One region of the Pseudoalteromonas sp. PAB 2.2 genome, then DNA from elsewhere that is predicted to be linked to it. Evidence: predicted binding sites of a transcription regulator. Region 1 holds the regulator's gene; each other region holds the start of a gene.
The links. Region 1 encodes sigma-54, which starts transcription at its own class of promoters, with help from an activator protein. Its sites were predicted from a motif close to GTTGGCACGNNNNTNGNNT; they were not measured.
Positions count from the first base shown of each region.

Region 2: the regulator sigma-54 is predicted to act here: its motif matches at 1,735-1,753, upstream of BWD47_RS02955 (diacylglycerol kinase family protein).
Region 3: the regulator sigma-54 is predicted to act here: its motif matches at 1,622-1,640, upstream of BWD47_RS17725 (YggN family protein).

Region 1 is NZ_LYPI01000019.1:98,589-101,874, forward strand. It holds gene rapZ (RNase adapter RapZ) at 1-451, opposite strand, end outside; gene ptsN (PTS IIA-like nitrogen regulatory protein PtsN) at 452-904, opposite strand; gene hpf (ribosome hibernation promoting factor) at 908-1,195, opposite strand; gene BWD47_RS16840 (RNA polymerase factor sigma-54) at 1,222-2,718, opposite strand; gene lptB (LPS export ABC transporter ATP-binding protein) at 2,833-3,286, opposite strand, start outside.
Region 2 is NZ_LYPI01000007.1:568,242-571,527, reverse strand. It holds gene BWD47_RS02955 (diacylglycerol kinase family protein) at 1-1,553, opposite strand, end outside; gene BWD47_RS02950 (sigma-70 family RNA polymerase sigma factor) at 1,896-2,426, shown strand; gene BWD47_RS02945 (anti-sigma factor domain-containing protein) at 2,423-3,112, shown strand; gene BWD47_RS02940 (DUF4331 domain-containing protein) at 3,237-3,286, shown strand, end outside.
Region 3 is NZ_LYPI01000021.1:67,775-71,060, reverse strand. It holds gene BWD47_RS17730 (PLP-dependent aminotransferase family protein) at 1-722, shown strand, start outside; gene BWD47_RS17725 (YggN family protein) at 786-1,586, opposite strand; gene BWD47_RS17720 (PA3496 family putative envelope integrity protein) at 1,978-2,166, shown strand; gene BWD47_RS17715 (glutathione peroxidase) at 2,221-2,703, opposite strand; gene BWD47_RS17710 (LysR family transcriptional regulator) at 2,771-3,286, opposite strand, start outside.

The sequences.
Region 1 (3,286 bases):
TTTCGCGAATAGATTCGGCAAGCTGATGCACGCTGAGATCGGTCGTATCAATCATAAAATCGGCACGGGTGATCAAAACATCCAGTAATACTTTTTCTTGTTTAATCGCTAAATCAAGCGGCAGCGAGTCAATCGATAATGGGTGTAAGCGGCGTGTTTCAGAGAATCGTTTGATCAGTGTTTGATCATCACTATCTAAATAAAACAACGTAGGTTTTGCAAAGCCCGGTAAATACTCAAGAATATCGTTAAATTCTTGCTGTTCTTTCGGCAGGTTACGCACATCGATACTTACAGCAATTTTGTCGTAATTATCTGACACACTGCGTACTAACGAAGGAAGCAGGTTTACAGGAATATTATCAACGCAGTAATAGCCTAAGTCTTCAAGTACTCGTAAAGCGACTGATTTACCTGAACCAGAGCGACCGCTGATAATAATTAATTCCATTTATGCCTCTGATGCAATGACTTTAAACAGATCACTATCTGTTTTAGCACTGCGTAGCTGTTTACAAAATTCTTTGTCTTTAAGTCTATCAGCAATTGTTGATAAGGTCTTTAGATGAAGCTGACAGTCACCATCTGGTACGATGAGTGCGACAAAAATATCCACTGGACGATTATCAATTGCATCAAAATTTATAGGTGACTCACTCACAATTACAAATGCGTGTGGCTGATCTGCACCGCTCATACGACCATGTGGAATCGCAATACCTCGGCCAATACCCGTGCTGCCCAATTTTTCTCTGTTCAATAGGGCATTGAGTATATCTTGCTGAGATAAATGAGGGAGCTGCTCATGAGCCAGTTCGCTGATAAATTCGAGAATTCTTTTTTTGCTATTAAAAAGGACCGCAGCTTTGCTGCAGTCCTGGTTAGTAAGTGAACTAAGTTTCATAATTTAGTGTCGAGCTAATTTCTCTTTGTGTTTAATTACTTGACGATCAAGTTTATCGATTAACGAGTCGATGGCTGCATACATATCTTGGTGTTCAGTAGAGGCAAATAACTCGCCTCCGTTTACATGTAAAGTTGCTTCTGCTTTTTGGCTTAGTTTTTCTACATCTAGAATGACATGAACATTATTAATGTGGTCAAAATGCCTTTCTAGTTTCGCAAACTTGGTGTTTACATAGTCTCTTAATGAATCTGTGATTTCTACATGACGACCAGTTAAATTTAGTTGCATAAGCATTTTCCTTCTATGTAAAACGTCTAAATCAGACTCTTACGCTGATTCGACGGAGGTATTGCTAGAGACTCTCGATATTTTGCTATTGTCCGTCTAGCTACTTTAATTCCTTGCTCAGCCAATATATCTGCAATTTTGCTATCACTCAATGGTTTAGCTGTGTTTTCTGCGGCGATTAGCTTTTTGATTAAAGCGCGAATTGCCGTAGATGAACACTCACCCCCATTTTCAGTGCTTACATGGCTGGAGAAGAAATATTTCAACTCAAAAATTCCCCGCGGGGTATGCATGTATTTTTGTGTTGTTACTCGCGAAATTGTTGATTCATGCATTTCGACCATTTCTGCGACATCATTTAATACCATGGGTTTCATGGCCTCAGGACCATGTTCAAAGAAAGCCTGTTGTTGTTGAACAATACAGTTAGTCACTTTTAATAACGTGTCATTACGGCTTTCTAAGCTTTTAATAAACCATTTTGCTTCTTGTAAATGAGAGCGAATAAATTGGCTATCACTGCTTGATTTTACAGAACGTGACATCGCCGCATAGTGGCTATTCACTCTGATTTTCGGCATGCAGTCTGGGTTTAGTTCAACTACCCAACGGCCTTTTATTTTTTTTACGGATACATCGGGTATCACGTATTCAGACTCTTCTCTAACAATGGTATCCGCAGGCTTTGGATTTAAGCTGTGGATCAATGTCATGACTTCTTTCAGCTCACTTTCTTTAAGCTTAGTCTTTTTCATCAAAGTGCGATAGTCACGACTCGCTAATAATTCAATATGTTCTGATAACACCATTTTAGTTTCAGCTAAATAGGGGGTGTCAGCATCGAATTGGCGTAATTGAATACACAAACATTCTTGTAAACTACGGGCGCCAATACCGACAGGATCGAATAATTGGATTCTTTTTAAGACAGCTTCGACTTCATCAAGTTCGATTTCTTCTTCATCGTTATTTTGATTGAAGCTTTCAACAATGTCTTCGCAGCTTACGGTTAAAATACCCGAATCATCAATTGCCTCAACAATCGCAACGGCAATCGCTTCGTCTGTTGGGCTGAATGGAGTCAGTTGTAACTGCCACATTAGGTATTCGTGGAGAGTTTCGGTTGATGCGCCTTGGTAAATTGATTCATCTTCAGGCATTGGACCTGAGGAACTTGATGGGGCAGCACTCATGTACTCATCCCACGTAACATCCATTGCTAAGTCGTCACTTACGGTGTCTTTGTTGAGGGCATCACTGCTTTCTTGCTCGTACTCGCTTGCAGCTTCGTCAGCCGACGCGCTTAGTTGGGTATCGTCAGATTCGGCTTTCTGCTCGTTCTTGCCAATACTCTCTTCTGCATAATCTGCTTCTTCAACTTCAAGCAAAGGGTTAGAGTCTAACGCTTCTTGAATTTCTTGCTGGAGATCCAATGTACTGAGCTGCAACAAACGGATAGCCTGTTGCAGTTGTGGAGTCATTGTAAGTTGCTGGCCCATGCGCAGCTGTAATGATTGCCTCATGTATCCCTAACAATCCTTTTTAGTCTTATCAAACAATAGCACGATGCCGTTAACTATTTATTTGATTTATTGTCATTGTTATAAGTCTAGCAGATGCTCTAGTCGGTGGCGTATTTAAAGCCTGAATTGCTCGCCTAGATACACATCGCGTACAGTTTGGTCGGCTAACACATGTTCAGGTGTACCTGATGCAATTAGCTCCCCATGAGAAACAATGTAGGCTTTTTCACAAACATCAAGGGTTTCTCTCACATTGTGGTCAGTAATTAATACACCAATACCACGATTTTTTAAGTGCTCAATAATTTTCTTTATATCTAACACTGAAATAGGATCAACACCAGCAAAAGGCTCATCGAGCAAAATAAATTTAGGGTCAGCGGCCAGTGCGCGTGCTATTTCAACACGACGGCGTTCACCCCCTGACAATGCCATACCTTGGCTGTCACGAATGTGTTGAATGCTAAATTCATCAAGTAAGCTGTTAAGTGTTTCTTCGCGGCCTTGTTTATTGAGATCTTTACGGGTCTCTAAAATGGCCATTAAGTTTTGATAAACGGTCAGTTTT
Region 2 (3,286 bases), on a different contig from region 1:
TTCACCTCGCCATCAATTACATAGCTTAATTCATTTTCTGCCGTAACACAGACACGCATAGCATTTGTGTGATGGCTGTTAATTGCAAAACTTGTCTGAGTAATGCTCGAAAAAACCAACTCAGCAATACTCAAGGTACTGGCTTTCGAGTCTGCACTTGGGGTAAGCCAATTAACATCTAGTAACCCATCTTTATGGTCGGGCTGCCCTGCTGATTGCGCTAACAAGGTGGTGAATGGTGCTGCGTTGGCGATAATCAGGCTTGTGGTATGAATTGACTGCGGTTCATTGTTATCAAGTTTTACGGTGTAATCTTGAGCTTCATGCTCGCCGAGCGCGTGCCAAAAACCTTGTAAATAGGCCAATTGCCCCGATTCATTTTTTGCATCACGATGCGCTTTTTCTATCATCTTTTGCTCAAAACCTATCCCTACAAGCAATAGCATACGTTCGCCATTACACAGTGCGGTATCAATACGACTCGCCTGCCCTTCAATAATGAGCTCACAGGCTTGTTCGACAGGAATTATTTTTGACCGAATGCCCATTAAAACATGCGCTAACGCATTTGCTGTACCTAATGGAATGATCCCTAATTTACAGGTGGTATCAACTAACACACTTGCAACCTCTGTCACAGTGCCATCTCCCCCACATGCAATGATTACATCGGGCTGTGATTTAATGGCCTCTTTTGCTAAATCAATGCCACTAATTTCGGCCGTTGTCGTGTGTACTGTTAAATCGTAGTACTGTGATAAACGGGCGGTAATTTGTTTATTTTTAGATTCCCATAATTTCGTGCCCGATACAGGGTTAGCAATAAGTACAGCTTTATTTTTAATTAATAAATCACCGGCTTTATGACGTCTTATTAAATGACGTAATTGACGTTTATTAAGATTTGCAGTCTCACGTGTTTCTTTAATTTGCTCAAGTATCGTGTGCACATCTGCATCTTTGTTTTGACTCAATAAATAAGCAGCCATGACAAATACGGAACGACCACGTCCTAATGCACAATGCACTACAACGCGTCTGTCTTCTTTAATCTGATGATGTATCCAATTAATGGCTTGATTTAATTGTGCGCGGGTTGGCACGCTGTGATCAAGTACTGGAATATTTAGATAACGGATATTTTCTTGAGTAGACGACCATTCTAAGCCATCAAACTCACAGGTTACATCTAAAACGGCTGTGATCCCCATTTCTTTCATACTGTCTATGTCAGATGGAAATAATCGACAAGCCAAAAACAAATGCTCGTTTATTTGTTGAAGTGGCGGCACTTTATCGTGTTTTCTAGACCACGCGTTATAAAGTTGTGCGCCAAGTAAAAATGGAATAAACGCCCACCGTATATACATGGGAATAATGCCATTTTCACGTTTACGGAATATTCGCGCGATATCAAAAAAATAAGCCGCGCTCACTAATAATAATGAAAGCGCTGTCCAATAAAAAAATAGCGCAAAGTACACCGTATCTACACGCAACGCAGCAATAATAAACGCTACGGCTAAAACTAAATAGGTTGATGCTGCCCACATAATCACTCCTTGTTATTGTAATTATTTATACATAGCAAGTTTCACTCCAGAGTTTAAAGTACACCACGCCTTTTGATATACCTTAAATCAATAACTTAGCAGATTTACTATTTATATATAAATAAGTTTAGGACATTTTTTCAATAACATATGAATAACTTACACGTTATGAATAACTTGAAATCTATAAATTTGCCAATAAGCACATCCCTGCTAACCTAATTAATAGAAAAGAGGTGGGTTAACATTGATTTCACATCCTTTTTTCTAAAAATAATGTTTCGTGCATCTAAACCGGTGAGTAAACCGTTACTTCTATACAACAAGAAAAACAGGAACTTTATGGACAACGATCAACTATTAGCGTTACTGAGTGCAACAGCGAAAGGTGACAAAAATGCCTTCGCAAGTTTGTACAAATCAACTAGCGCTAAGTTATTTGCCATTAGCTTAAAAATGCTGGGTAATCGGGCTCAGGCTGAAGAAGTATTGCAAGATGCCTTTGTAAAAATTTGGCACAATGCCAGTGACTATCAAGTATCAAAAGGGGCAGTTATGTCATGGATGATAAGCATAGTCAGATACCGTTGCCTCGATTTATTACGCCACCACAAAGTGCGTAAAGAACAGAGCTTAACTGATGAGCAAGAACAAGAAGATTTAACGTCTATTCAAGTTGCTTACGAAGATGATTCAAAGTTGGTCGACTGTATCGAACAACTTGATCCACAGCAAAGACAAGTAATTCACTTGGCTTATTATAAAGGGTTGACTCATCACGAGCTTGTTGATCACATTGCATCCCCTCTTGGCACAGTTAAAAGCTGGATCAGACGTGGGTTACAACAACTACAAAGGTGCCTAACGTTATGAATTATGAAAACCAAACACTTATTGATATGTTAGCAGCCGAGTATGTTCTTGGGACATTAAGAGGCCCCGCTCGCGACCGTTTTGCTCGTTTAATGTTAACCTCTACCCGTGCAAGAGAAGCAACATGGATGTGGGAGCAACATCTCAATAACTTAGCAAGTTCAATTGAGTCTGTGCCACCCGATGAAGCCGTATGGGAAAAAATTGCCAGTCGTATCGACCCCAACGTTGTGCCTTTGCAATTAAAAACCAAAAAGCCACGCTCAACGATACTACAAGCATGGTCGCTTATTGCCACCGCTGCGAGTATTGTCCTTGCGCTTATTATTTGGCAGCCTCATGAGTCGGTTACATCGCAAGCGCAACAAATTGCACTTTTTAAGAATCAAGCCGAATCTGCACTTTGGTTTATTGATGTCCAAGACGACAGCCTTGCAATTAAAGCATCGACAGCACTTATACCACGCACAGACAAAGATTATGAGTTATGGATGATTTTAAAAGGGCAAGAAGCGCCCATATCCTTAGGTCTACTGCCCAAGTCAGGCCGAATTGAGCTACCTAAAAATGCCCAATTTAATGCAAATGACATTGCACTCCTGGCTGTTAGCTTAGAACCCTTGGGAGGATCGCCAAATGGCTCCCCGACCGAGGTCTTATACACCACCGAATTGGTTATTCTTTAAATCTAAAAGCCGTGCATTGCACGGCTTTTTGCATTTTTGTTAAAAAATTTTCAAATTATTGCATCCAATTAAATTCTTCGCCCGTATTTCACTATGACTTAATTTAAAAACTAAGGAAAAAGTCATGAAGAACGTAACTCCATCTCTAATTGCTATTGTAGTATGTAGTACCCT
Region 3 (3,286 bases), on a different contig from region 1:
ACTTACAGCAGGCGCTAGATGAGCATGATATAAGAGCATGCGTGTTCTCTACCTCATTGAATAACCCCGTGGGGAGTTTTATGCCTGATAGTAAGCGTGAACAGCTGGTCGCTTTACTCGAGGCTCGTGATGTTGTGCTGATAGAGGATGATGTATACGGTGACCTACATTACACCGCAAAACGTGCTACACCAGCGCAGGCTTACTCTAAAAAAGGATTGGTGATCACCTGCGCCTCATTTTCAAAAACGGCTGCACCGAGTTATCGGATTGGTTGGATTATTGCGGGCCAGTTTGCTGAACAAGCCAGACGTTTTAAACGAGCCTTGAGCTGCTCAGCGCCATTGATCAATCAATGGACCTTGTATGAATTTATTGCCAGTGGTGAATACGACAGAAATATTCGTTTATTACGCCAGCGACTAAGTGCCAACAAAGAGCGAATGATTTGGTGCCTGCAGCAATATATGCCAAGTTGTGCACGTATTAGTAACCCGCAGGGAGGGTGTGTTATTTGGGTGGACTTAGGGAGTCAATATGATGCCGTTAAACTATTCCATTTAGCATTAGATGCGGGGATTAGTATTACTCCTGGGCTTATTTTTTCGGCGGGGAAAAAATACCGCAGCTGTTTTCGATTAAGCTATGGTTTGCCTTGGTCAGAGCGTTTGGAAGACGCAGTCAAAACGTTGTCACAACTAACCGTACTTGCAAAAAAATAAAAAAAGCGCAGAGCAAGCTCTGCGCCATAAGACCAAGTAGATTGGTTCAGGGATGTTAATGCATTACAGGGTGTTCTGTTTGAACGTGAACAGTTGGTATTCTTTGAGTTGTGGCACTAAAGCAACGAGCTGTTGCTCTTTGTGAGCAATATCGGCAAAGCTGCCACACAATGCGTCGGCACGTTTTTCAAGTTGCGCTGCTTGTGTTTCTACACGCGCTTCGATTTGTTCACCCATGTTTTCCATGCGCTGTTCAAACGTGTCCATGTCACCACCCGAGCCAAGAAGCTCAGAGCCTAGCGCAACTAAAATACTGCCCATTGATTGCATCATTGCCGATTCAACTGCAGACTCAATTTGTTGGTCGAATTGTTCATCAAAATTTTGACCAAACTTTTCAAAACTTTGCTGACCCATGGTGAATGCACCTTGTTGGTAAAAGGTATTTTGCACTTCTACACTAATCTCATCCATTAATTCCGAGATGTCATCAAAGCCACTAATGTTGAATGCGTTTGCCACTTCTTCAATTGCAACACCGGCAATTTTCACACCCTCTAGAGCAATGTTTGCCACTTCGGGTAGTTGGCTACGTAAGCTATCTGAGTAATTTGCAATAGCTTGTTGTTGAGATGCATTCAGCGAGATGTTTTCGCCATCAATGTATAAGTTATTTTGATCAATGATTTTCATTGTGCGGTTATCAGCAGTGAACACTTCTAATTCGTTTGGCGTGATGCGAACATCGTTCTTGAACTCAACATCACATTGCTCACCACTGAATGAAATATGCGTATCATTATCGTTATGAGCCATAGCGCTGGTTGCGATAAATAAAGAACTTACTAACAATAACTTTTTCATTTTTTTCTTTCCTGTTTGAAATGACGAAAATAAATAATCAAACTTAATGCCAAGGTTTTTATTGTGTTTATTTTCATTGAGTTATGTTGTTTTTGTGGTTTTTTAAAATGAAATCTGTTTGGTTTTTTAACCATTTTTTAGTCAAATTAACTAAAAAACATACGTGGATAAATGTGTTTTATCGAAACGATAAAAAACTCTCACTTTTCAGAAATCAAATTTAGCGCTATTTATTCACAATATTGACATATCGCCACTTTAGCATGGCGGTGTGGCTTTATTTTGGTGGTTTTTTACATACTAAATAACCACTGAGCTTTTTAATCTTTGCCAATTCACAGAGCAAATTTTAATCTCCTGAATTGGTCTCAAACACTTTATGGAGTGGGTTGTGGGTAAGACATTTAGTTATGATGCGCTAGATGACGATTTTGTTGAAGACGAGTACGAAATGGTCGGGCGTAATCAACACGACAAGAAAAAGCAACGCGTTAAGAAGAAGTTGGAAGACTATCTTGAGCAAAAACGCTTGCGCAGAAACTTAGGCGAAGACGACTTTGATGAGTACATGAACGACTAAGCATAAATTTAGATAAAGAGGCTATTGCCTCTTTATTGCTTTTTGATTCGAGGTTTATTTGCTCAGTGCCGTAATAATTGCAGACTCGATGTGTTCTGGTTTAGTGAGGGGCGAGAATCGTTTAATTGCTTTACCATCCCTACCAATCAGAAACTTTGTAAAGTTCCACTTTATTTTACGGGTGATAAAGCCCGGTAGTTCTGATTTTAGGTGCCTAAAGACAGGGTGAGCATGTTCACCATTGACATCCACCTTACTCATCATTAAGAAACTCACGCCATAGTTGATGAGGCAGCCTTCCTTAATTTCTTTTGCGTCACCGGGCTCTTGTTTACCAAACTGATTACACGGAAAGCCGATAATAATGAGGCCTTGATCATGGTATTTTTCGTGCAATTTTTGCAGGCCTTCGTATTGTGGTGTAAAACCACACTTGCTCGCTGTATTGACGACTAAAACGACTTTATTTTCGAAATCAGAAAAGTGAACCGTTTGGCCTTGTAAGTTGGTTGCTGAGAGTTGATAAAATTCGTTCATAATAGTGACTTTTTATTATTATTTGATTGATTCTAACCCGCTTGCCTTATTTCTGAAAGTGTGAATTTTATTCAGCGAATTCATTGGTAAGGTGCTCAATTAGTAAACGTACGCGGTAAGGCAAGAGATCTTTGCGCGGATACACCAACCAAGAGGCGTTGTCGCTGACTTGAAAGTCATCCAGCACTGTTACAAGTTGCCCTTTTGCAATATAGGGCTCAACAATGTCGTGTGCCAAATGTGCGATTCCGATGCCAGCAATAGCTGCACTTAAAATGGCTTGAGGGTGATTGCTGCGCCAATTGCCATTTATACGGACTTCTTTGATGTGTTCATCAATGTTAAAACGCCAACGTTTTCTCATCGCGATTAGGCAATTGTGTTCAGTCAACTCATAAGGGTGCGTTAAGCGTGGATGGTTGGCTAGGTATTCAGGGCTTGCGACAAGCGTCATTATTCGCTTGCAAAGAGGTCTGGCGATAAGATTGGAGTCTTCCATGCGGCCAAAACGAACGGCTAAGTCAAAGCCCTCTTCAACTAAATTGACATTACGGCTATTGAAGTCGATTTCGACTTCGACCTC